Regions from separate parts of the Romboutsia sp. Marseille-P6047 genome, predicted to be linked through region 1. Evidence: riboswitches for the same ligand, from Rfam matches in the RefSeq annotation. Region 1 holds a riboswitch; the other holds the start of a gene.
What was found. Region 1 has a riboswitch for cyclic di-GMP ahead of EIH23_RS01720 (response regulator transcription factor). Riboswitches for the same ligand answer to the same signal wherever they lie in the genome.

Region 1 (12,949 bases):
GTTTAACTTTAATAATGTATTAATTGATAAAACATTTTTATATTACTTAGTACCTAACATATCAATTTTAATTATAGGAATACTAGCATCAACACCAATATTTAAAAACATACTTTCAAAATATACTATAATAAAATTTATAGCTTTAGTCTTAGGATTAATAATATCTACTGCATTTTTAGTAGACTCAACATTCAATCCATTTTTATATTTTAGATTCTAAAAGTAGGTGATTATATGAGCAAAAATAATATACTAAAATTTTTAACAGTATCTATATTTTTAATTTTTATATTTATATTTCCAATTATAAATATACTTACTCCAGATAAAACAGTAAGTACATTAGAAAATAAAATACTAACACAATTGCCTAAGCTATCATTAGATAAAATTAAAAATGGTTATTTTATGGAGAACTTTGATAAATACACAGAAGACCAATTTCCATATAGAGAAGAATTTATATCTTTTAAAAATAGTATAAGTTACATGTTAGGAAATAGAGAATTTAGAAATATATATATAACAAAAAACAACAGACTTCTAGAGAAATTTATTTTTAATAAGGAAATTATGTATCAAAATATTTCCCAGGCAAACAATTTAACAGAAAAACTATATAAAGAATACAAAATAAAATCAAAACTGATAGTTATCCCTACATCAATAGCATTTTATGAAGAAGAACTACCTTCATATGCAATAACAGATAATCAACAAGATGTACTAAACTATATAAAGGAAACCACAGAAAACTTTTATACACCATACAACATACTAAAGGAAAATAAAGATAAATATATATACTTCAACACAGACCATCACTGGACTCAATTAGGAGCAATGCTAGCATATAGTGAACTATACAATAAAGATTTAAGTACAGAAGATGAGCTTTACTCAAACTACAAAAAAGTAGCGGAAAGCTTTCTAGGGAGTTATTACTCAAAAGCAATACTCCCAACAATAAAAGGAGACAGCATATACTCCTATAAAAACTACAACAATCACAAAATAGAAATAGACTTTGATAGAAATTACAACACATTATATGATAACGAAAAATTAGAAGGAAAAAACAAATACCAATACTTCCTTCACGGAGACCCTGCATATGCACTAATAGAAGGAAACCCAAATAAAGAAGAAGAAATACTAATCTTAAAAGACTCCTTCGCCCACAACTTTATACCACTACTAGCAAATGAATACAAAAAAATACACGTAATAGACCCACGCTATTACACATCAAACTTAGAAGACTATATAAAAAATAACCCAAACATAAAAGAAGTACTAACAATATGTAACATCCAAACCCTAAATCAAGACAAATTCTTCCCAAAAACTACCCCAACAAAATAAAATATTGGGGCATAAGTGGAAGTTTTAAGTTCGCAGCCTTTTGTGGAAGGTGAAGGTGTAATTTGACATCCATTGTCAGCATTTTCCAGATGCATGTGTGTCAAATTACACATCACCACCCCACCCAAGGCCTTTCACGAACATTATAAAACTACCACTCATAATACCCCAATATCTTCAAATATCTTCTCTCTCCTTCTTTTAGACTTAGTGGATAATTCAACAAATCATAGGTATGCTGACAAATCAAATAATCAATTAAAAAGTCACCTTCAAGAATAACCTCAGTAACAATCATATTATGATAGGCTCTACCCTCATAAACTAATTGAACAATATCACCAAGTTCCAACTCATTATACTCAGCTTCCCTAGCATATATACCAAAGTTACTACTGCTTTCATTATTATTTCCAGTAATATACTTATAAAATGGTTCTGCCGCAGTCCAAGTAGGAGTTCTACTACTATCACTATACCAATACCATTGTTTAAGAACACTATTTCCAGAATGATCAAAAGGAATATCTCCAGCTTTTAAACACTGAGAAATAAAATTAGTGCAATCGCCTCCCCAATCTTCATAATCTTTATATTCTTTATTTCTTCCTAAAGCCCATTTTTTAGCATAAGCTGCTGCTGCCTCTCGATTATAAGGTTGTAGTACTTTCACTAATAACCCCCCTTAAAAAATAATCACTAAAATAGTACTTTGCATCTTCATACATTATTTTAAATTCTAAAATTTTTCTTATGTTGCTTCCCATTTCATATGATGATAAGCAAATTACTAATCCATCTTCTTCTAGATAAAATGCTTGATCTTCGTATATTTCTATGTTGTAAATCATGTTTATTAAGTCATAATTACTTATGCCTATTTCTTCATTGTTATCTAGCATCATAGCTAATTGAATTTTTACCATGTTTCCTATAAATGTTTTATAATCTATTAATTCATCAAAGATGTCTCTTAGTTTAATTTCTTTTTCTTCATTAAAATCATAGTTGTAAGAGTTTATATAATTTATGTTGTATAGTTCTATAAATTGACTAAATTCTATTGGTATACTTATTATATTATTTTTGTTAAATGATATTGTGTATTCTGTCATTAGGTTTACTACACTGTTTATATCTTCTTCTTTTAGAATTTGCTCTACTACATCTTTAAAACATAGCACATCTTCATAAATTTTTCGGTTTATATATTCTACGAAACCATTTTCATTATTTATTAATTTAATTACTGGATAGTTTAATAGGCATTTTACTTGGTCTTCACTTTTATCTAACAACCTATCTTCAATTATAAACATATGCATTCTCCTCTTTTTATTTATATAATAATTAATATGTCTATAAAAAATTTTTGTTAAGTAAAATATAAAAAAAAGACAATTTCTTTAAATTAAGAAATTGTCTTTTTCTACAAATTAATAAACTCTCTTTGCAGTTACAAATCTACTTGCATGATAACTAGAATTTATATTAGATATTTTAACAACATCACCTGGTTTTGTTGCATTTATCATATTTCCATCACCTATGTATATTCCAACGTGACTTATTCCACTTCCATTAGTGTTAAAGAATACTAAGTCTCCTGGCATAAGCTCACTCTTGCTTACAGTTGTACCATATGTAGCTTGAGACTTTGAAGATCTTGGTAAAGTTATACCTTGTTGCTTATACACATAGTAAGTAAGTCCTGAACAGTCAAATGAATTAGGACCTTCTGCTCCCCATCCATATGGCTTACCTAATTGTTGTCTTGCTAAAGCAACAGCTCTTTCTGCTGCACTGCTTATAGTTGTACTTGAATTATTAGAATTACTTTCATTGCTAACAGTTCCATCACTTACATTTAAGTATTGGCCTGATACCCATCCAGTACTACCATTTTTTAAATCAATTTGATACCATCCATTTAAACTTCCTACAATGTTGTATTGTTGTCCAAGTTTTACACTACCTATTCTTGAATAATTAGTTCCTGCTCCACTTCTTACATTTAATGATGAAGTATTTACAGTTCCATATTTATTACTTATAGATTCTTGTGTTCCACCTGTAGATGGAGTTGATGATTCTCCAGAAACTGATACATAGTCTCCATGAATCCAACCTGTACTACCGTTAGCTAAGTTAACCTTATGCCATCCATCTTGAGTATCATGAATATTAACTTGTGTTCCTTTAGATAATTTACCTATCTTTGAATAATGTGTTCCAATTCCACTTCTTACATTTAGTACTGATGTAGTTACAGTTCCTAATTTACTTGAACTTGATGTTCCCCCTGAAATAGTAATATATTCAGATGCTGACCATCCTACAGTTCCATTTGATAGCTTTATCTTATACCATCCATTGCTACTTTCAAGTATTGATACTGTATTGTTTTTATATATTTTTGCTATTATGCTGTTATTTGTTCCTGCTCCACTTCTTACGTTTAATACAGAAACATTAACAACACCACTATTGTTGCCTGCATTTGCTATAGTTATGTCTCCTACTAAAGTAGCCGCTGCTAAAACAGCACTTCCAGCTACTACTTTACATAAAGTATGGTTATTTAAACTCATTTGAAATATCTCCCTTATTAAAAGTATTCAGTATATATAGTATCATATTTATACCATATTTTCCATATTTTACTTTTAATATTAAGGTTTTATTGTCATAAATTGCTATATTATATGAAGTGATAGCATTGTAACTATTACTCCTGCCATCATATTTCCTATTAATACTCCTGCTAAAGCTTCTTTCATTCTCATTTTTAATATTGATGCTATTGCTGATGCTGTCCATGTCCCAGTTGTCGGAAGAGGTACACCTACAAATAGGATTATTCCTAATATTGAAGCTTTTTTCATCTTTTTCATACCAGATTCTATTTTATTATCTACTTTTTTTATTAGTCCTAAAAATATTTTCTTTGTTCTTAAGTAGTGCATTATATTTCTAAAACATAAAACCAGTGGTATTGATACTATAGTAGATCCAGCTACACTAGCTAAATATACACCTATAGGATTTAAATCCATTGCTATACCAAGTGGTATTGCTCCTCTTAATTCAGTTACTGGTATCATTGATAAAATCATTATATGTAAGTATCCCAAGTTAGTCCTCCTTCAAAAAATAAAGATATAACATTTTATCATAATTGTTATATCTTTGTATATTCATTATTAACCTTTTGCAGTTTCTCTGTATCCATCTGGATTTTTACTTTGCCATCTCCATGAATCTTGGCACATTTCATCTATACCATAATTAGCTTTCCATCCAAGTTCTTTTTCTGCTTTACTTGGATCTGCATAGCATACTGCTACATCTCCAGCTCTTCTATCAGTAATCGTATAAGGTATTTTTTTACCACTAGCTCTTGAAAATGCATTTACAAGTTGAAGTACACTATATCCATGACCCGTTCCTAAATTATAAGTTACAAGACCTGGGTTTTCTTCGAGTTTTTTTAATGCTTTAACATGTCCTCTTGCTAAGTCTAGTACATGTATATAATCTCTTATACCTGTTCCATCTAAAGTATCATAATCATCTCCAAATATATTTAATACAGGTAGCTTACCAACAGCAACCTTAGTTATATATGGCATTATATTATTTGGTATTCCATCTGGTTCTTCTCCAATTAGACCACTTTTATGAGCTCCAATAGGGTTAAAATATCTTAGAATAGCTACATCTAATGAGGAATATGCAAAACACATATCTCTAAGTATATCTTCTATAATTAGCTTACTTCTTCCATATGGGTTTGTTACTGATAACGGAAAATCTTCTACTATAGGACACTTTTTAGGTTGGCCATATACAGTTGCTGATGAACTAAACACAAATTTACATACACTATATTTTCTCATTAAATCGAATAAATACAGAGTACTTAAAATATTGTTATAGTAATAATCTAATGGTTTTTTTACAGATTCTCCAACAGCTTTTAATGCTGCAAAATGTATTATAGCATCTATTTCATTTTCTTTAAATACAATTTCTAAATCTTCTTTATTAGTTAAATCCACCTCATAAAATTTAAAATCCTTTTTAGATATTTCCCTAATTCTATCTAATACAATTGGACTACTATTACTAAAATTATCTACAACTACTACATTATAATTATAGTTTAATAGCTCTACTACAGTATGACTACCTATGTATCCAGCCCCACCTGTTACTAATATATTCATTTTCCCCAATTCCCCTTTTAATTTAATTACTTAAATTTATGTAAAAAAAACACCAGCTTATGCTAGTGTATGTCATTAAATTGAGCAAGTCTATAAGCGGAGTTCTGTATTTGATGATCATCTTTCTAGGCCTATTGTCACCAATAGGCTCAAGCGTCCTACCTACCGGAGGGTACGAGCAGCACCCTATTTACCCTAACTTGGACTTGCTCCGGGTGGGGTTTACACGGCTTGGCTAGTCACCTAGCCAACGGTGAGCTCTTACCTCACCTTTTCATCCTTACCAAACTAGTTGGCGGTTATTTTCTGTTGCACTTTCCTTAGGATCACTCCCACTAGACGTTATCTAGCACCCTTGCTCTATGGAGCTCCGACTTTCCTCACGTAGCTAATGCTACCCGCGATCATCTGGCTTACTTAATTTAATTGACTTTCACTATATTATCATATTTTTTTTATCGTGTCAAAAGTTAAATTTTTTATATTATTCCTTTTTCATGCACATAAAGCGCTGCATGAGTTCTATCTCTTAAGTTTAATTTTTCAAAAATATTGCTTGTATGCTTTTTAACTGTATGTTCTGTTATACATAGCTCATTAGCAATCTCATGATTAGTTTTACCTTTTGATATACATATTAAAATTTCTTTTTCTCTTTTTGTAAGCTCTTTTATTTCTTCTAAGTTATCTTTTCTCATATAATTTTCTACGAGGTCTGAATCAAAGTATTTTTTTCCTTTTGATAATAATCTTACTGCATATTTTATTCCTTCACCTTCTATATTTGCTAATATGTAGCTATCTACACCAATTTTCATACACTTTGCGAATAATCTTGTATCTTCATAAAAATCTAATACCATTATTTTTGAATTTCCATTTTCTTTTATATCTTTTATACAATCTATATACTGTTTAGTATTTCTATTTAAGTCAAATATAACTAAATCGTATGCATCTTTATTTATATCAGTACACATATATCCTTCATCTAATATATCTATACAACTTTCACTTGATAGTATCTCTGCTACTCCTTTTCTTATAACTAACGATTCTGAAATTATTATCCCCTTCATATATTACACCCTCCGTAAAGTCCCTTTTATTCACTATGTATTAATTATATGTCTTATTTTTTACATATTAAATCACTCAAATTTACCATATACTATAAATCTTTTGTTTAGTTATTGATTACACTTTTTTATAATTCATATACTTGTTACTATATATCCGTTATACTTTAGTATTATTTTTTATAATAAAAAAAGCTATACTAACAAAAACTAGTTTTTGTCAAATATAGCCGGTTGCATCACTAACTCCATATATCCGAGATGCCCAAATTACAGGATATATATCACCATTTCAAATATTAAAGTTTTTACTACTTATATGTTTATGTTATACATATTTAGTATAATTTTCAATAAATAATTGGTATAATATCTTACTTTCGTTTTTCAAAAAAATACTTTTTTATAAAAAATTCTTATTTTTTCTACAAAATAAATAATTATTCTATATCTACTTCCAATTTATTACAAGTTTAATTCGACAATTAAAAAGCAGACCTATTCAAATAAGCCTGCATAATTTTTAGTATTCTTTTATATATGTAATGTAATTAAATATAAAGTCATTTAGAGCTTTTTTATTGTACTCTTCTTCCCATTCAATTACCCATCCTTTTTCATTATTAATCATAGTATCATTTCTATGACCTTCAAGCGGAAACTCCAACTGATCAAAATCAGTATCTTTAATTTTAATAGCCTGAGTACCAACACTTATAATTTCCATTGGAGTCATATTTGTTTTAGTATATCTAAATAAAGTATTCGCTATATCTAATAGCTCATCGTTACTTACATTCGTTAACTTATTATAAAGTGCTTGTAATACTGTTCTTTGTCTATTATCTCTTTGATAAGCACTATCTATATATCTTATTCTACTATAAGCTAATGCTTGTTCTCCTGTAAGTGCTTGTGTTCCAGCTTCATTTATGCCATCTATTTGACTTACTTCAGCTTCACTTATATCTATTTGTACTCCACCTAACTCATTAATTATATTTATAAATGAATTAAAATTAACAGCAGCGTATTTATCTATACTTATATCAAAATTTTCCTTAATAGTTTGAATTAATAAACTAGGACCATCATATGCATATGCATGAGTTAATTTCTCTGTACTATGCCCTGGAATATTTACATATGTATCTCTTGCTAGTGATGTAAGTCTTATATCATTATTATTACTATCTATAGTAAGTATTATCATAGCATCTGATCTATTCCCTCTATCTATATTGTCTCCATCTACTCCTACTAAAAGTATATTTGTTATTCCTTCTTTAACTTCTGCAACTTCTATTTTACCAGCTTCTTCTTTGTCATATATAGAATTTAACTTAAAATATAATGTTCCAAATCCTATTGTTGGTATGGCTAATAGTAATATTAATAAGCCAATGACAATTTTCTTAAAATGTCTCATATTATACCCCCCTATTTTCTTGTAATACTCCCATAAATTACTATTTATCTACTTTTATTATATCATAAGTAAATTAAAAGTAGCCTAAATTCATAGACTACTTTCAATTTACTATTCTTTTTTATAAGCTGCTATAAACGGATCGTATCCTTTTGACTTCAATTCTGCTACCATAGCTTCTGCGTTTTCTTTATTAGTATAACTTCCTACAACTACCCTATAGTAAATTGTACCATTATCAGTATTATTATCATCTGTTTTATCATTTATATTTGAGTCAGATGGTACTTTATAGGTTATACCAAAATATTTACATAAACCTTTCATAGTTCCTTCTATCATTTCATCTTTATTATTATTCAATATTGCTAAATCTTCTTTATTTGTATAAAAAGCATATTCTACTAGTATAGATGGCATATTGGCTTTATATATTACTGTAAAATCTGCAGTTTTTAAACCTCTATCTTTCGCAGTACTATCAATTACCTTTATTGCATCTACTAAGTTTTCTTGAACGTATTTTGCTGCATTCTTTGAATTTGTACTTGCATTACTTGCTGTGTAGGTTTCTGTTCCTCTTGCGCTGTTAAAGTATGATAGATATGCATTTGCATGTATTGATAATAATAAAGCTTTTGGTTTGTTTTGATTTGCCCAGTATGTGTTTGCTAGAGTTGCTCTTTTTGTAAGTCCTATTTCATCTTTACCTTGTGGTGATGGATTTGTTAGGTATACGCTTATATTATGATCTTCGCATCTTTTTTTAAGTTTATATTGCATTTGATTATTAAAGTCCCACTCTTTGAATGTACCATCTGGTGATTGTTTTCCTGATACATATTCATTATGACCACTATCTATAATTATTAATTTATCCATTTTTTCACCTCCTACATATATTATAGAAGGATTTACTGACAAAGTTTCCTAGTTTATGTTAAAAATTTGCATAAAAAATTCGCTTCGCTCATGTCGCCAACGACTTTGTCCGTTGCTCAAAATGTTTTTTACGCTCAATAATAGTTATGTTGATACACCTATATCATAGAGTTTATCTACAGAATTTGATACAATATAATTTCCTTAAGCGTAAAAAAAGCCTAGCAATTTCCGAGTTAGCTAGGCTATACAAAAGTAACGACTAAGTATTAAGTACCTCTCAGCATTTATAATTATTTCCTCTTTATTTTAAGTTTATACATTGTATTTATATTATTTTATATTGTTTTAACAGTTCTACTCTTTGTTTTCCTATACTTATACTACCATATGCTGCTTTCCCTATATTTTGAGGTATCCCTTTTTCATTAACATAAGATATTACCCTTTGTGTCCATGCTATTGGAAGTAAGTACGGTTTCTTATTTAGGTATGTATACCTTCCTTTCAAATTCAATACACTTGGAAATAAGGCTGCTTTAAATGTAGATTTATGAGTTTTAATTTCTCTGTTATTAACTGCATCTAAGGTTATTAAACTACTTTGTTTTCTCTCCATAGAACTAGATCCAAATATCCCAGCATCTAATATGTCTTCAAGAAGTGCTCTTGAATCAACATTATTATAATCATACCAATCTGGATATTGTATTAACATTTTATCTAATCCCAAATATAATTCTCCTATATTAAGTAAATTAAAAACAAAGTAATCATACTTAATCTTTTTTAGGTTTTTCCATAGATAATCCCAGTCAATTTCTTTGCTATTGCACTCTATAAACTTTACAATGTCACAAACTTGCCTTATACCTACTCCTCCATGTAAAAAATGTTTGGTAGTATGATTTATTAAATACATTAAATTCATTGTTTCTGGAAATGTATATACTACTCTACCTTGTACATTAACATGTATGCTCTTATTAAAGCAATCTTTATAAAAAGCATTAAATATATTAACATGTTCTTCTTCATTTTCATTAAATAGTGTTTTATGAACTTCTATCATAAGTCTTGAGCTTGTACAAATATATGCAACTACATCTTTATTTTCAATATCAACACCATCTATAATCTTCATATTATTTTCAGTTAATATTTTATGGCATAGTTCAAAATCTTCTTTCTTTACTAAAATATCTTCATCAGAAGAGATTCTACTATCTGGAAAAGGGTATATATTTCTACAAGTTATACCTTTTACTACTATAGGTTTTATATTATTATCTAAAAAATTTTTGTATATATCTAAAAACCTTTCACTTCTTTGTATTTGATTTATTTCTTGAGCCATGGCTTGTCTTTTCCATAGTTGAATTTCATTAATAGACTTATCTATACTATCAATTAAATTTATACCTTCATAAATTAGTGGTAGTATATTATGAGTTTTGATAATTTATATATTTTCTCTATACTTAATTCTTTTATATCATACTTATTCAAACCATATTTTTCATTATGTATTGCTATATTTAAAACTTCTAATAAGTATTTATAATCATTATTAATCATTAAAAATCCACCACCATTTTCTCTACTTCTTTTGAAGTTACTTCAGTTACTTTACATTGAGATATTTTATATACTTTATCACACATTGTAAGTACACTTGGCCTATGTGTTGTTACTATACATGTTCTGTTATTATTCATTTCCATAATATTTTTTAATACTTTTCTTTCAGTTGCTACATCTAATGCTGATGTTGCCTCATCTAACAACAATATAGGAGAATTTCTAAGTAACGCTCTTGCTATAGATAGTCTTTGATTTTGACCTTCTGAAAAACCATTACCACGTTCTCCAATTCTACTATTTATTCCATTTGGAAGTTTTTTTATAAAATCGTATGCACATGATATTTTCAGAGCTTCTATTATTTCTAAATCTGTAGCTTCTGGTTTTACCATTCTCATATTTTCTGCTATAGTTCCACTAAACATTGTTTTTTCTTGTGGTACATATGCCATAAGCTTTCTTGTACTTGCTGATATATTACAACTTCTATTACTTTTATCTTTTATAATTGCTTCTCCATCATTTATATTTAATAGACCTAATAATATTCTCATCATAGTGGTTTTTCCTTCACCTGATGGTCCTACTAAAGCTACTATTTCACCTGAATTTGCACTTATATTTGCATTTTCTAGTACTAATACGTTTTTATTGGAGTAACTAAAGTTTACATTTTTAATTTCTATGTCTAATCCACTTTCATTAATTGTTTTATATAATTCGTCTACTAATTTTTCATCTTTTATAATTTCTCTTGGTAGTTCAGATACTTCCATTATTCTACCAGCTGATGTTGTTGCCCCTATTGCTGATGGTACTAAGTTTATTAATGATGAGAATGAACTAGAAAGTTTTCCAGATAGCTGTAAAAATAAAGTCATTGTACCGTATGTTATATGACCACTCCATAACCTATATACACCCCATCCAAAGCATGCATATGATACAAATGTTCCTATAAATGACATAAATGATGATGTATATATTGAAAATTTATTGTATCCCAAACTTACATCAGCATAATTCTTTTGAACACATCTTAATTTATCCGAGAATATATCCATTAAATTAAATGCTTTTATTGATTGTAAATTTTGAAAAGTTTCTTCATTAAATGACATAACTTCACTGCTTGCTTGTCTAATTTCTTGATTAAATTTTCTCATTTTTTTCATTAATATTTTAGATATTATTATTGATACTGGTGCACTTAGCATTGCTATTACTGCCATAGTTGTGTCATAGTATAGTATTACACATAATGTTGATATAAATTGAATCGATTTTGTTATTAGGTTTGGTATCCATCCTAGTACACTTGTTGCTACTGTATTTGTATCATTTGTTAACCTATTTAATAAGTCTCCGCTATGGTATGTGTTCATACTTTCCCAATCTATGTTTATTATCTTATCGTAAATATCCTGCTTTATTTCATTTCCTACCTTTATATTTATTTTTGCTGATATCCTATTTGATATTGCCGTTATTATTATATTTCCTATTGCCATTAATATTATTATCAATATTATTATGCCTATTTTACTAGAATCTTGTTCTGTTACCGCATCTATTAGATATTTTGATCCTACGTTTGATGATAAACTCATTAGCGTTGCTACTATCCCTAGTATTATATATATACCTATATCTAATTTATACTTTTTAATGTATACATACATCCATTTTAATTCCAATTGAATTTCATTTATTATATGATTACTATCTTTATATCTAAACTTTTTAAACATTATTTCGCCCTTAATCTCTATAATTTTCTATATTATTTATAATAATTTATCATTTATCCTCTATTTTCCTTCTTTTTCTCCTTAAATTATAAAAAAACTATAGGATATATATTATTTTTACAAAAAAAAGTCAGAATAATTAATCCTGACATTTTTACTAATATTGTAAATCAACTATTATAATGTCGCTATCATCAATAGAGTAATGATTCGCAATACCTCCTGCTGATTCACCTGATTTTATATTTTCTAGTCTTATCCTATAAGTTATGCCTCCTGGTAAATCTTGTGTAAATATCCTTTGCTTATAGTATACATATGCTACAGATATATTTTTACCAGATATGTTTTGTAATTCTATTATTCCATCTGTAGAATCTATCTTTACTTGATCTTCCATTAAAGATATACTTTCTCTTTCAGCAACTATATTATCACTATAAGTATATGAGTTATTTTCATTAAATAACTTATTACTTTTTTCTAATACAATAATTGAACTATTTGAAGGAACTGATGAAAATTCAAATTCTAATTCTTCATTGTTACTATCCTTAAGCTTTAAATTTCCATATTGTATAAATCCATCAGATGTATTTTTAACTATAATACCTATAACATTTTTAG
Region 2 (12,949 bases), on a different contig from region 1:
ATGGAAAGTATTCAGGATCTACTTCAGATATAGTTGAAATAAAATTTAATGAGGAGAAATTTAAAAGAATAAAATTTAAATTCAAAAAAGCTAACCAAGACTGGGCATCTGCTTCGGAATTTATGTTTTATAGAGAAGACTCATTATCAGATGTTATAAGTAACATGTTTACAGATGGTACAATGTCTGAATTAAAAGATGAATATAACAATATAGATGTAATAAATAATTTAGAAAAAGAGGTTAATAATCATCCTCTAAAAGATGAATTAATACATGATATAGATTTAGCAAAAGAAGTTTTACAAGGTGATAAAGACTATTCAGATAGAATTTTTACACTTACACAATATGGTAATACACATGCAAAAGCAAAAAATAATTTACAAATGTCTACTTTCGGTACAGACTTACAATCAACTGGTATAATAGCAAAACCAGGAGAAGAGTTTACAATATATGTTGAATCAGAAGAAGGATCACCATTACCATCAATTGCATTTACTCAACATGAAGGTTTCTACTCAAACTGGATAAGACAGTATCAATTAAAGCAAGGTAAAAATGTTATAACAGTACCAGAAATTTATAGTGATTCATGGAGTAATAAAACTGTAAAAGGTGGAGCAGTATACTTAGTGAATAAGTACACAAAAGAACAACAAGCAAAAGCTCCAGTGGTTCGTATTGAAGGTGGCGAAACTTTCCCATTATATAACTTAGGAGATGACAAAGAAGCATTCATAAAAGAATTAAAAGAATATAATGAAAAATTAGAAAAAGATCCTGAAAATACAGTAGATGTATTTGAATTTAACAGTACCAGATTGCTATACACAGGAACTGCATCAGCTGCATATAAGGTATATGTAGAAGAAGGTGTAGATATTGGTGAAAGTGTGGATAATCTAAATAGTCAAATTCAAGATGCATTTGAATTTTCTGGGTTAAAAGATGATGAAACAGATCCAACTAACGACTCTACAAATGTTAGAACAACCATAAGATTGATGCAACCTTATGGTTTAGCATATGCTTATGTTGACCATATTGGTATACAGAGAGGTTATGAACAATCGATGTTAAGAACTGATAGAGACAGTTTAAATTCTGTTTTATGGGCTACAGTACATGAAGCTGGTCACCAAATGGATATTAGTGCTAGGGAATGGCCTGAGGTTACAAATAACATGTGGGCAAATAGTGCTCATATAAAAAATGGAATGGGAGATAGGGTTTCTTACAGTGATTTATATAAATACCTAGCCCCAGAAGACTCATTAAAAGGATTTGATGATTTTGACTATTTCCAAAAATTAGGTATGTTTTGGCAATTACAATTAAAGAAAGATACTTATTGGGCAGAGTTAGAAACTTTATATAGAGAAAGAAAACCTAGACCAAGAAATGAACAAGAAAAGAAGGACATACTTGCAACTTATTCTTCAGAAGTTCTAGGTATTAACCTAACTTACTACTTTGAAAAATATGGATTTACGTTATCTGATAAGTGTAAGGAAAGTTTAAAACAACTACCAGAGTCAAAGGATAAAATATGGTACTTAAATAGTACTGTTATGGATTATGAAGGAAGTGGATTTGATGGTATTGATACAGGTTTAGATGTATCATTATTAAAATTAACTTCTGGAACAAAACTAAGCATGAGTATAAATGAAAATACGAAAGATGATTTACTTGGTTATGAAATACTAAGAAATGGAAAGGTAATCGCATTTACTACAAGAAGTACTTACATAGATAAAGATTCAACAGATGACAATAGCGAATATGAAGTAGTTCCTTATGCAAAAGATTTAACAATAGGAAACAAAGTTCAAATAAATTCATTAAAGCCAAGCATAAGTATTCAACAAGAGAAAGTAACTTTAAAAAGAGGAGAGAAATTTAACCCAAAAGATTATGTTAAAGGTTTTACCTATTTAGGTGAGGACATAACATCAAAATTAAAAGTTGAAAGCAATGTAAATACTGATAAAAACGGAGCTTATCAAGTTAAATACACATTAACCAATGAAGAAGTAACTGTGGAGAAAAGTTTAAAAGTAGAAGTAGTAAGTGACTATGATTACTTATCAGATTTTAAGTGGACATCTGTAAATACTGAGTGGGGAACTCCAAGAAGAAACAGTAACATACAAGGAATGGTACATGGTGAGGTAACAACATTTAAAAATGGTATCGGAATACATGCAAATGGAAAGATAACTTATGATTTATCTGATAAGGAATATGACAACTTTGAAGCATTAATTGGTGTAGACACAGCTATAGGAGAAAATAATAATTCAAGTGTAACTTTTAAAGTTGTAGCAGATGGAAAAACTGTAGCAACAACAAATATTATGAGTTACTATGATAACTTAGCTTATATAAATATTCCAGTTTCTGGAGTGAAGGAATTAGTAATAGAAGTACATGATGGTGGTAATGGAAATACGAGTGATCACTGTATAATAGTTAATCCTAAACTAACAACAAGCAATGGTAAGCCAAAATTCAAAGGTGACGAGAGTGTAGCATTTAATATAAATGAAGAAATTGATTTAATTAAAGGAATAAGTGTTACAGATGGTGAAGATGGTGATTTAACTTCTAAAATAGAAGTAGAATCAGATTATATTAAAGGAAATACAGGTATATTTAACGTAACTTGTTCTGTAAAAGATAGTGATGGAAACAAAGCCCAATTTACAAGAACAGTAGTAGTTACAGATAAAGAAACTTATTTATCTGATTTAAATTGGAAATCTGCAACAATAGGTTCAGGTTACATAGGAAAAGATAAATCAGTAAGACAAGAACCTATAAAACTTTTAAATGAAGATGGATACGTTGAAGTTTTTAAAAAGGGTATAGGAACTCACGCTTACTCAGAAATAGTTTACGATTCAACAGGTTACGATATATTCGATGCTTGGGTTGGACTTGATCAATTTGTAGCAGGTCAACAAGCATCAAGTGTTATATTTAAGGTGTACGTAGATGGGGTTTTAAAGGCAGAAACACCTATTATGAAATCAAATACACCAAAACAGCACTTAATTGTTGATGTTAGAAATTCTAGCGAAATCAAACTAGTAGTAGATGTAGCTGATAGCGGAGACACTTGGGATCATGCCGACTGGGCAGATGCTAAATTTAGAAATTTTTCTGAATTTGATTTAAGCAAATTAGAAGAAGTTTTAGAAGAAGCTAGGGCCTTGGATTTAGGGAATTACACTGAAGAATCTGCAAAAAATATAAAAAATGCTATAGAAAATGGTGAAAAAACTTTAAGTTCTAACAATCAAACTAAAATAGATACAGCAGTAGAGGAGATAAGAAAAGCAATCAATTCTGCGGTAGAAATAGACTTAAGTCAAATAATACAAATAAAAGATAAAAATCTTAAATTAAGTATACAACAAGAACTTGGTCTACAAGGTGAAGTAAGATTAGGTGATATGAGGGAGCTTGTTTCACTAACAGTTAAAAATGTTCAAAGTTTAGAAGGTTTACAATACGCTGTGAATCTAGAATCACTAAACATAGAAAATAACAAAATAAAAGATTTATCACCATTAAAAGACCTTAAAAATTTGACAAACCTAAAGGCACACCCTCAAATAATAACAGAGGATTGGGTTTTGGCAAAAGATAAAAAAGTCACTGTAGACTACGACGTTTTAAACAGAAATGGTGAAAAATTAACTCTAACGTCTATAATCATAAAAGATAATAGAACATGGGACTTAACAACTTTAAACGTAGAAGAATGCGTAGATGAAAATGGAAAAATATCATTTGACACAACAGATTTTTATTCGGGGATACATACTGTTTATATGACATACGAAGATAAAGTCGATAATTATATAACACAGATTACATTTGTTCTTGATACTAGGGAAAGATAGTTGTTATAAAATGAATTGAATTATTTATAATTTTAGTGTAAATAATATAACAGTAATTGACATAATATAAAAAATAATGGTAAAATACTGAATAAATTTAATAGGTAAACCTAAGGAAACTTAGTGACACAAAGCTATAGGGACTAAGGTTTTTTAACTATGTCAGCCAGTTGCCAAAGAGTACATTATACTTTTTGTTTTAAGCTTAGTATGAAATTATTAGGTCTATTTCAAGTTACTCTTTATGAGTAACTTTTTTTATGCCTAAATAATGTACTTCTGAGGGAGAATTATTCAGGAGGATAAATATGCACAAAAGAAAAATAGCAGCGTTAACTATGGCAGCAATCATTACAAACTTTTCAGCAAGCACTATAGGTGTTTTAGCACATGAATTGAGGGACAATAACGTAGTCCCAAATATATCAGATAAAAATAATCAAGATATACAATCAAATCAAGCTAAAGTAAGTAAATTTAATTTACTTAATAGCAGTTATTTAGAAGAATATAATAAATCTTTTAAATTAGATAACTCAAAAATAATTTCAATAACTAATAACGGAGGAAATTACCCATCATCAGTAATAACTAAAGCTATAGATGAAGACTTCAGTACCCACTGGGAGACTAATAAGGTTAATAGTTCAAGTTTTGAAAATGAGGTAATAATTACACTAGATGAAATTACAAGTTTAAACAGAATAGTATATGGAGCAAGACAAGATTCAGCTAAGGGAAAAGGATTTGCTCAAGAATTTGAAATATATTCTTCACTTACAGATGATGGTGATGATTTTACTGTAGTAAGTCATGGAAAGTATTCAGGATCTACTTCAGATATAGTTGAAATAAAGTTTGATAAAGCAGAGTTTAAAAGAATAAAGTTTAAGTTTAAAAAAGCTAATCAAAATTGGGCATCAGCTTCAGAATTTATGCTATATAAAGAAGATGAGTTAGCTGATAAGATAAATAGATTATTTGCAGATAGCACTATGAGTGTTGTAAGTGATGAGTTTAATACTATTGAAAAAATAGAAGCTTTAGAAAATGAAATAAAAAATCATGTTCTTTATAATGAATTTAAAGAAGATATAGAAAATGCAAAGATATTACTTAAAGAAGAAAATAATATAGAAAGTCAAAATGCTCAAATTCAAAAATTTGAAAAAGTTAATGGAAAATATGAGGAAATCTATAACAAAGCATTTAAAGTAGATAATTCAGAAATAGAAAAAATAAGCAGTAATGATGGGTCTAGCAGTGAAGCTTTAATGAAAGCTTTTGATAATGATACTAAAACATACTGGGCATCTAGAAAAAATAATAGTGATGATTTTAAAAATGAAATAGTAGTACAGTTAAAAGAAGCTACAGTTTTAGATAGGTTAATATATGGTGGAACTCCATCGTGGCAAAAAGGTTATGCAGAAGAATTTGAGATATATGCATCAAACACTACTAAAGGTGATACCTTTAAATTAGTAGCTACAGGAGAGCAAGCAGCAAGCCATGATATAAAAGAAATAACTTTTGAACCAACTGAATTTAAAAGAATAAAGTTTGTATTTAAAAAAGGAAATTTAAATCAAGCAGCCTGCTCTGTATTTTGGTTATATAAAGAAGACTCATTACCAAGTATTATAAATAATATATTTACAGATGGTACAATGGTTAAGTTAAAAGATGAATATAACAATATAGATGTAATAAATGATTTAGAAAAAGAAGTTAATAATCATCCTTTAAAAGATCAACTAATATATGCTATAGACTTAGCTAAGGAAATTCTACAAGGTGATAAAGATTATTCAGATAGTACTTTTACAGTAATGCAAAATGGTGATACACACTTAAAAGCTACAAATAACTTACTTATGTCAAGTTTTGGAAATGACTTTCAATCAACTGGGATAGTAGCAAAACCAGGAGAAGTATTTAATATATTTGTTGAAGCAGAAGATGGCAAACCACTACCATCAATAGTATTTTCACAACAGGAAGGTCACTATGGCAATTGGAGAAGAAACTATCAATTAAAGAAAGGTATGAACACAATAGTAGTACCAGAAATTTATAGTGATAGTTGGTCTCAAAAAAGTGCTAAAGGTGGAGCTGTATACTTAGTAAATAAATATACAGAAGAACAACAAGGAAAGGCACCAGTAGTTCGTATAGATGGAGGAGAAAAATTCCCACTATTTAATACTGGTGATAACCAAGAAGAATTTTTAAAAGAGTTAAAAGAATATAAGAAAAAATTAGATGAAAATCCAGATACAACTGTAGATATATTTGAGTTTAATACAAAAAGATTGATGCTTACAGGAACTGCAAAAGCAGCGTACCAAGTATATGTAAATGAAGGAATTGATATTGAAGAAAGTATTGCTACTTGGGATAGTCAATTAGAAGAAGCCATTGCATTTGCAGGATTAAAAGATGACGAAAGTGACCTTACAAATGATTCTACTAATATTAGAGGAACAATAAGATTAATGCAACCTTATGGAGCAGCTTATGCAGCAGGGGATCATGTAGGTATTCAAAGACATATACAAGAAATAATACTAAGGCCAGATAAAAGTAGTATGAATAGTATTATATGGGGAACTATTCATGAGTTTGGCCATCAAATGGATATAAAGCCTAGAACTTGGGGAGAAGTAACTAATAATATGTGGGCAAACTATGCATCAATAAATAATGGTAAGGGAGATAGAGTTCCTTATAACAATATATATAGTATGCTAGCACCGAAAGAATCTACAAAAGGATTTGAAGACTTTAATCTTGATCAAAAACTAGGAATGTTTTGGCAGTTACAAATAAAGAAAGATACTTATTGGCAAGAATTAGAAGCTATGTATAGAGAAAGAAGACCTAATCCAAAGGATTATCAAGAAAAGAAAGATATACTTGCAACTTATTCATCAGAGGTTATAGGTATGAATTTAACACACTACTTTGAAAAGTATGGATTTACTTTATCAGAAGAATGTAAAAATAATTTAAAAAGATTCCCTAAATCAAATGAGAAAATATGGTATCTAAACACTAATGCAATGAAATATACAGGTAATGGATTTGTAATTAGTGACACTGATTTAGAAGTTTCATTATCTAAATTAGATTCTGGTATAAAACTAAGTATGAATATAAATGAAAACATGAAAGACGATTTACTTGGTTATGAAATCCTAAGAAATGGAGAAGTAATAGGGTTTACCTCAAGTAATAGTTACATAGATACTAATGCAACTCATGAAGAGAATATTAAGTATGAAATAATTCCTTATGCACTTAATTTAACAACTGGAGATAAGGTTGAAGTAAACTCATTTACACCAAGCATAAGCATACAACAAGATGAATTCACTATAGGACTTAGAGAAGAATTTGAACCAATGGATTATGTTAAAGCACTTAATCATAATGGAGAAAATATAACATCTAAAGTTAAGGTTGAGCATAATGTAGATACTAATCAACAAGGTATTTATGAAGTTAAGTACATAATAACTGATGAAGGAATAACTACAGAAAAAGTACTAAAGGTTGAAGTAGTAAGTAAATACGATTACTTATCAGATAGTGAATGGAAAGCTGTTGAAACTCAATATGGTAGCCCAAGAAGAAATAAAGATATAAAAGGTAGAATAAATGGAGATATTAAAACATTTGAAAAAGGTTTTGGAATACATGCAAATGGTAAGATAACTTATGATTTATCAGGTAAAGATTATGATAATTTTGAAGCTTTACTTGGAGTTGATATGAACATATCTGCTCAAGATAAATCAAGTATAACGTTTAAAGTTATTGGAGATGGAAAAACTCTAGCAACTACAAATGTTTTAAAGCATGCTAATAATATGGTAAGTATAAATGTCCCAGTTAAAGGTGTAGAAGAATTAGTTATAGAAGTTCATGATGGTGGAAATAGAAATACATCTGATCACGCTGTAATAGCTAATCCTAAATTAACTACAAATAATACAAAACCGAATATAGATGTTAAGGATAAGACTTATCTTTTAGGTGAAAATGTAGATATAATGGAAGCTATAACTGCAGAAGATACAGAAGATGGAGACTTAACTTCTAAAATAGAGGTAGTTTCTAACACTTATGAAGACGGAAAAACGGGTAGATTTGAAGTTTTATATAGAGTTACAGATAGTGATAATAACGTAACTGAAAGAAAAGCATTTATAACTATATATGAAAACTTTACAGTTAATAAAACTAAATATGGTTCTTTTGATAATCTATCTGAATACAACAAAGAGTTTAAATTACCTATAGTATCTGCAAAAAATAATGCAGGTAACTATGGCTCAAGTGTAATAGGTTACGCAATAGATGAAAATATTAATACTCACTGGGAAACTAATAGTCCGAACAGTAGCTCATTTGAAAATGAAGTTATATTTGATTTAGGTGAAAATGTAGATATAGACAAGATGACCTATGCTTCTAGAAGAGGTGGTAAAGGATTTGCACGTAATTTTGAAATATATGTTTCAAGCAAATCAGAGGGAGATGACTTTATACTAGCAGGTAAAGGGGCATATGATGGAAGTGTAAATGATGTTATAGAGTTCAAATTATCTAAATTTGATGTGAGAAGAGTTAAGTTTAAATTTATAAATGCTCACCAAAATTGGGCTTCAATAGGTGAAGTAGCATTTTATAAAGAAGATGTTTTATCTGATAAAATAAATAATGATTTATTTATAGATGCTAATAAAACTGAAGTAAATGAAGAATACAATACTTTAGAAAAATTAGAAGTTTTAAGAGAAGATATTAAAAATCATCCAGCATTTAGCTTATTTGAAGATGATTTAAATAAAGCAAAAGAAATAATAATAGCAAAATTCCCGACTTTAAATGTTGAAGAAAATACTTTTGTTAAATTAAATAGTGAATTTGATTTGATGAGTAATGTAGTTGCTAATGACCAAGAAGATGGAAATATAATTTCAAATGTTAAGATTAATACTAATGAATTTACTACAAGTAAAGCTGGAGAATACGCTTTAACTTATACTGTTACTGATAGTGACGGAAACTCTACATCAAAAGAGAGAAAAGTTGTAGTTTATAGTGAGAATAAATATTTATCTGATATGGATTGGGAAGTAGCAACATCTGGATGGAGAAGTGTAAACAAAGATAGTGCGTAGCTTCAACTAATAAAATAAAGCTTAATATAGATGGTACTATAAATGAATTTGATAAAGGTATAGGTGCTGCTACAAATGCAGAAATAGTTTATAATCTAGATGGGAATTACAGTTACTTTACAACTTATTTAGGAACAGATAAAAACTATAATGATAATAGAACAAGTATAATATTTAGGATATTTGCAGATGGTGAAGAAATTTATACTTCTGATGTAATAAGAAAAGATTCTAAAGCTGAATTTGTAAGTTTAGATATAACTGGGGTGAAAGAACTTAAGTTAGTAGCAGATGATGCTGGAGATGGAGGTCTTGGAGACTTTACTTCATGGGCAGATACTAAAGTTTACACTACAAACTCTAAACCACAGTTAACTATACCAAAATCAATATCTACTAAATTAGGAGAAGTAGTAGACTTAAATGAAAGTTATAGCGCAATTGACACAGAAGATGGAGACATAACTTCTAATATTGAGGTAAGAGGTAAAGTAAACTTTAATAAACCAGGTAAATACCCTATAATATACACTGTTACTGATAGTGATGGTAATAAAGTAAGTAAGACTAGAACTATAGCAGTAGTTAATATGGATGATAATAAATACTTAACTGATTATGAGTGGAATTCTACTCAAAATAGCTATAAATCTCCTAATAAAGATAAATCTATAAGTGGAAATACAATAAAGCTTACAGATGAAAATAATCAAGAAGTAGTTTATGAGAGAGGTATAGGTGCTCATTCAACTTCAACGATAATATATGATTTAAGTGATAAAGACTATGCATACTTTACATCATATGTAGGTGTGGATAGGGCTATGTTTGGAACTGTTGGTTGTGTAAGTTTTGAAGTTTATGTTGATGGTGAGAAGAAATTCGATAGTGGAGTCATGAATTCAAGAGAACCACAAAAGTATGTTGAAGTAGATATAAATGATGCTAAAGAGTTAAAGCTAGTAGTGACAGATGGAGGTAATGGACAAGGGTCAGACCATGCATCTTGGGCAGATGCTAAACTGCATTTTGCGAACGCTGAATCAAGCGTAGATTTAAGTGAAGTAGTAAGTATAGAAGATAAATATCTTAAATCAAGTATAAAGAAAGTACTTAATTTATCTAGTGATAATATAACAGTTGGTGATATGCAAAAAATTACTAGTTTAAATGTTCAAGGAGCTGAAAGCTTAAATGGACTACAGTATGCGAAAAATTTAGAATCATTAAATATAGAATATAATGAAATAAGTGATTTATCACCGCTTAAAGATCTTAAAAAATTAACAGATTTAAGAGCTAATCCTCAAATAATAACATTAGGATAAATAGATAAAAAGGATAATAGAGTGACAATAGACTATGATGTTTTAAATAGAAAAGGTGAAAAGTTATCACCAATAAGTTTGACGATAAGAAACAATCAAACATTAGAAGATATTACATTAGATTTATCACAGTGTGTAGATGAAAATGGCGTAATATCTTTTGATACTACAGACTTTGATTCTGTTATATATAGTGTGTATTTAGGATATGAAGATATTAATGATAACTATTTATCACAAGTATTATTTATGTTTAGTAATAAATGATTAACCTTTGCAATATCAAGTAAATGCTATATATATATGAAATATGAAAACAAAAATTGTATTCAAATTTAATCTGGATACAATTTTTTTGTTTTTGTGTCATTTACCTATAAAAGTATGTCGTTTACGAAGTATTTATAATTTTATAAAAAAGATATATTATCATTAAGATAAGAGGAGTACGATCAAAAATATTTATAAAAATAAATATTTTATTAAGGAGAGATAGTAATGATTAAAATAAAAGACAGCGATTTAATGATTATGAAGAGGATACTAGGAGATTTATATCCAGAAAATGGAAATACTGAAGAAGTAATTTTATTAAGTAAAGCTATTGATAAAATAATCCCATTAGTGAATTTAGCCAAAAAGATAGAGATAAATTTATTAAATTATATGCAGGTATAAAAGTAGAAAATACGCAAGATGTAAATAAGCTTTCAGAAGCTATAAATAAAGAATAGGAAAAAAGAAAAATATCATTTCTAGATAATGAAAATATATCAATGATAAATGTATTTTTACATTCACCAGAAGATAGTGAAGTATTTGTAGGGCATGCAGGTATCTTACTACAAATAAAAAATGAATTATTATTTATTGAAAAATATGCACCAACTTTACCATTCCAAGTTTCTAAATTTAAAAATAGATTAGAATTAAAAGGATATTTAATGGATAGACTTGATAATGATACATCTGGAAATGGTTCATCAAAGCCAATAATAATGGAGAATAATAATTTAATTAATTAGATTAAATAGCTACTAAGCAATAAGCTTAGTAGTTATTTTTTATATAATGATTTTATTAAAATTCATATCCATACAAAAATACATTTAATTTAGTATTCAGATAATCTAATGATACTTCCTTTTCATTTATTCTACTGAAGTTTTGGCTGTCATAAAATCCATAATTACATCTACTATCTGTAAATAGGTAGAAAGATTTTACATTCATACTTTTCATATAATCAGACAAATACTTAACTAAAGCTTTACCAATACCAAGTCCCCTAGATTCTTTTGATACTATAAATAGTTGAATACAACCTTGAAATTGACATTCTTTGTCTTTTAGAACTTCCTTATATGTATTTTGAATTTTTAAGAATTCTTTAATTAAAGTATGATTTGTTTTGTTATTCATTATTGATTTAATAGAACTAATGTCAAAATTAAAATTATTAACAGAATTAATTACACGGGTCTTATCATTCAGAGCACTACCTAAAATAAAACCAATTACTTTACCATTTTTTTGAGCGACCTTACAAAAAGAAGTATCTAAAATACATTCTTGAAGATACCCACTTAATACAATATTTAATAACGCTTCATCTTTAATAAAATCATAAAATCCAAAAGCTTCTCCAATTAATTCTTTGATAGTCTCGTAATCAGATTCTAATAAATCTCTGTATATTACTTTGTTCATATCAGTAAAAAGATCCTTTCATTTAATTTATATTTATACAACAATTATTGTATAATGATGATAATAATATCTACCCTTAGGGTAGAGTCAATAAAATTTAAAATTTAAGAGGAAATAATAAAAATGAAAAAAATATTTTCTATTGGAGAAGTTTCTAAAATTAAAGGCATAACAATAAAAGCTTTAAGATATTATCATAAAATGGGAATTTTAATTCCAAAGTACATTGATGAATATTCGGGATATAGACATTATTCTATAGATCAATTTGTATATATAGATATTATAAAAGGATGCAGATTATTGGGAATAAGTATAAAAGAACTTCAAGAAATTTTTCAACGATGTGATACAGATGAATTACTTGAATTTTTAGAAATAAAAAAACATGAAGCTAAAGAAAATATAAATAAGATGAACAAAGTAATTGAAAATATAGATACTCTAAAGACAAGTATAAAACTATCTAAAGAAATAGTATATAAAAATGAAATAGCAATTAAATATTTTGAAACACGTTATATAATAGTTCTACCCTGTAAGGAGGTAGGTAGTTTGAATGAATTACTTTATTATTCTGATTTAGATAAGTTAATTTTAGAAAAAAATATAAATGTATCTGTGCAAAGAGGGATTATATATAAAATAAATGATAATATAAGTCCAGAGTCTAAATATGTATTCAATATAATTGAAGAATATAAAGACATAAAAAATGATGAAAGCATAAAAATATTGCCAAAAGGAAGATACTTAACAATGGTTTATGATACAGAAAATAAGGAACAATGTATAAAAA

Region 2: linked by a shared signal. The riboswitch ahead of EIH23_RS04900 (discoidin domain-containing protein) and the one ahead of EIH23_RS01720 (response regulator transcription factor) in region 1 are both predicted to bind cyclic di-GMP.

What each region holds. Positions count from the first base shown of each region.
Region 1 covers NZ_UWOT01000001.1:346,692-359,640, forward strand. The annotation lists gene EIH23_RS01680 (MBOAT family O-acyltransferase) at 1-223, shown strand, start outside; gene EIH23_RS01685 (DHHW family protein) at 238-1,368, shown strand; gene EIH23_RS01690 (amidase domain-containing protein) at 1,520-2,041, opposite strand; gene EIH23_RS01695 (DUF3298 and DUF4163 domain-containing protein) at 2,019-2,687, opposite strand; gene EIH23_RS01700 (C40 family peptidase) at 2,805-3,959, opposite strand; gene EIH23_RS01705 (COG2426 family protein) at 4,065-4,502, opposite strand; gene galE (UDP-glucose 4-epimerase GalE) at 4,572-5,597, opposite strand; RNA gene rnpB (RNase P RNA component class A) at 5,675-6,017, opposite strand; gene EIH23_RS01720 (response regulator transcription factor) at 6,077-6,676, opposite strand; cyclic di-GMP riboswitch class II at 6,897-6,980, opposite strand; gene EIH23_RS01725 (LCP family protein) at 7,200-8,105, opposite strand; gene EIH23_RS01730 (N-acetylmuramoyl-L-alanine amidase) at 8,217-8,987, opposite strand; gene EIH23_RS01735 (nucleotidyltransferase domain-containing protein) at 9,316-10,449, opposite strand; gene EIH23_RS16160 (hypothetical protein) at 10,419-10,565, opposite strand; gene EIH23_RS01740 (ABC transporter ATP-binding protein) at 10,565-12,322, opposite strand; gene EIH23_RS01745 (hypothetical protein) at 12,480-12,949, opposite strand, start outside.
Region 2 covers NZ_UWOT01000003.1:266,415-279,363, forward strand. The annotation lists gene EIH23_RS04895 (NPCBM/NEW2 domain-containing protein) at 1-3,920, shown strand, start outside; cyclic di-GMP riboswitch class I at 4,014-4,098, shown strand; gene EIH23_RS04900 (discoidin domain-containing protein) at 4,229-9,112, shown strand; gene EIH23_RS04905 (NPCBM/NEW2 domain-containing protein) at 9,172-10,440, shown strand; gene EIH23_RS04910 (hypothetical protein) at 10,462-10,707, shown strand; gene EIH23_RS04915 (hypothetical protein) at 10,939-11,118, shown strand; gene EIH23_RS04920 (DUF4300 family protein) at 11,187-11,465, shown strand; gene EIH23_RS04925 (GNAT family N-acetyltransferase) at 11,521-12,150, opposite strand; gene EIH23_RS04930 (MerR family transcriptional regulator) at 12,274-12,949, shown strand, end outside.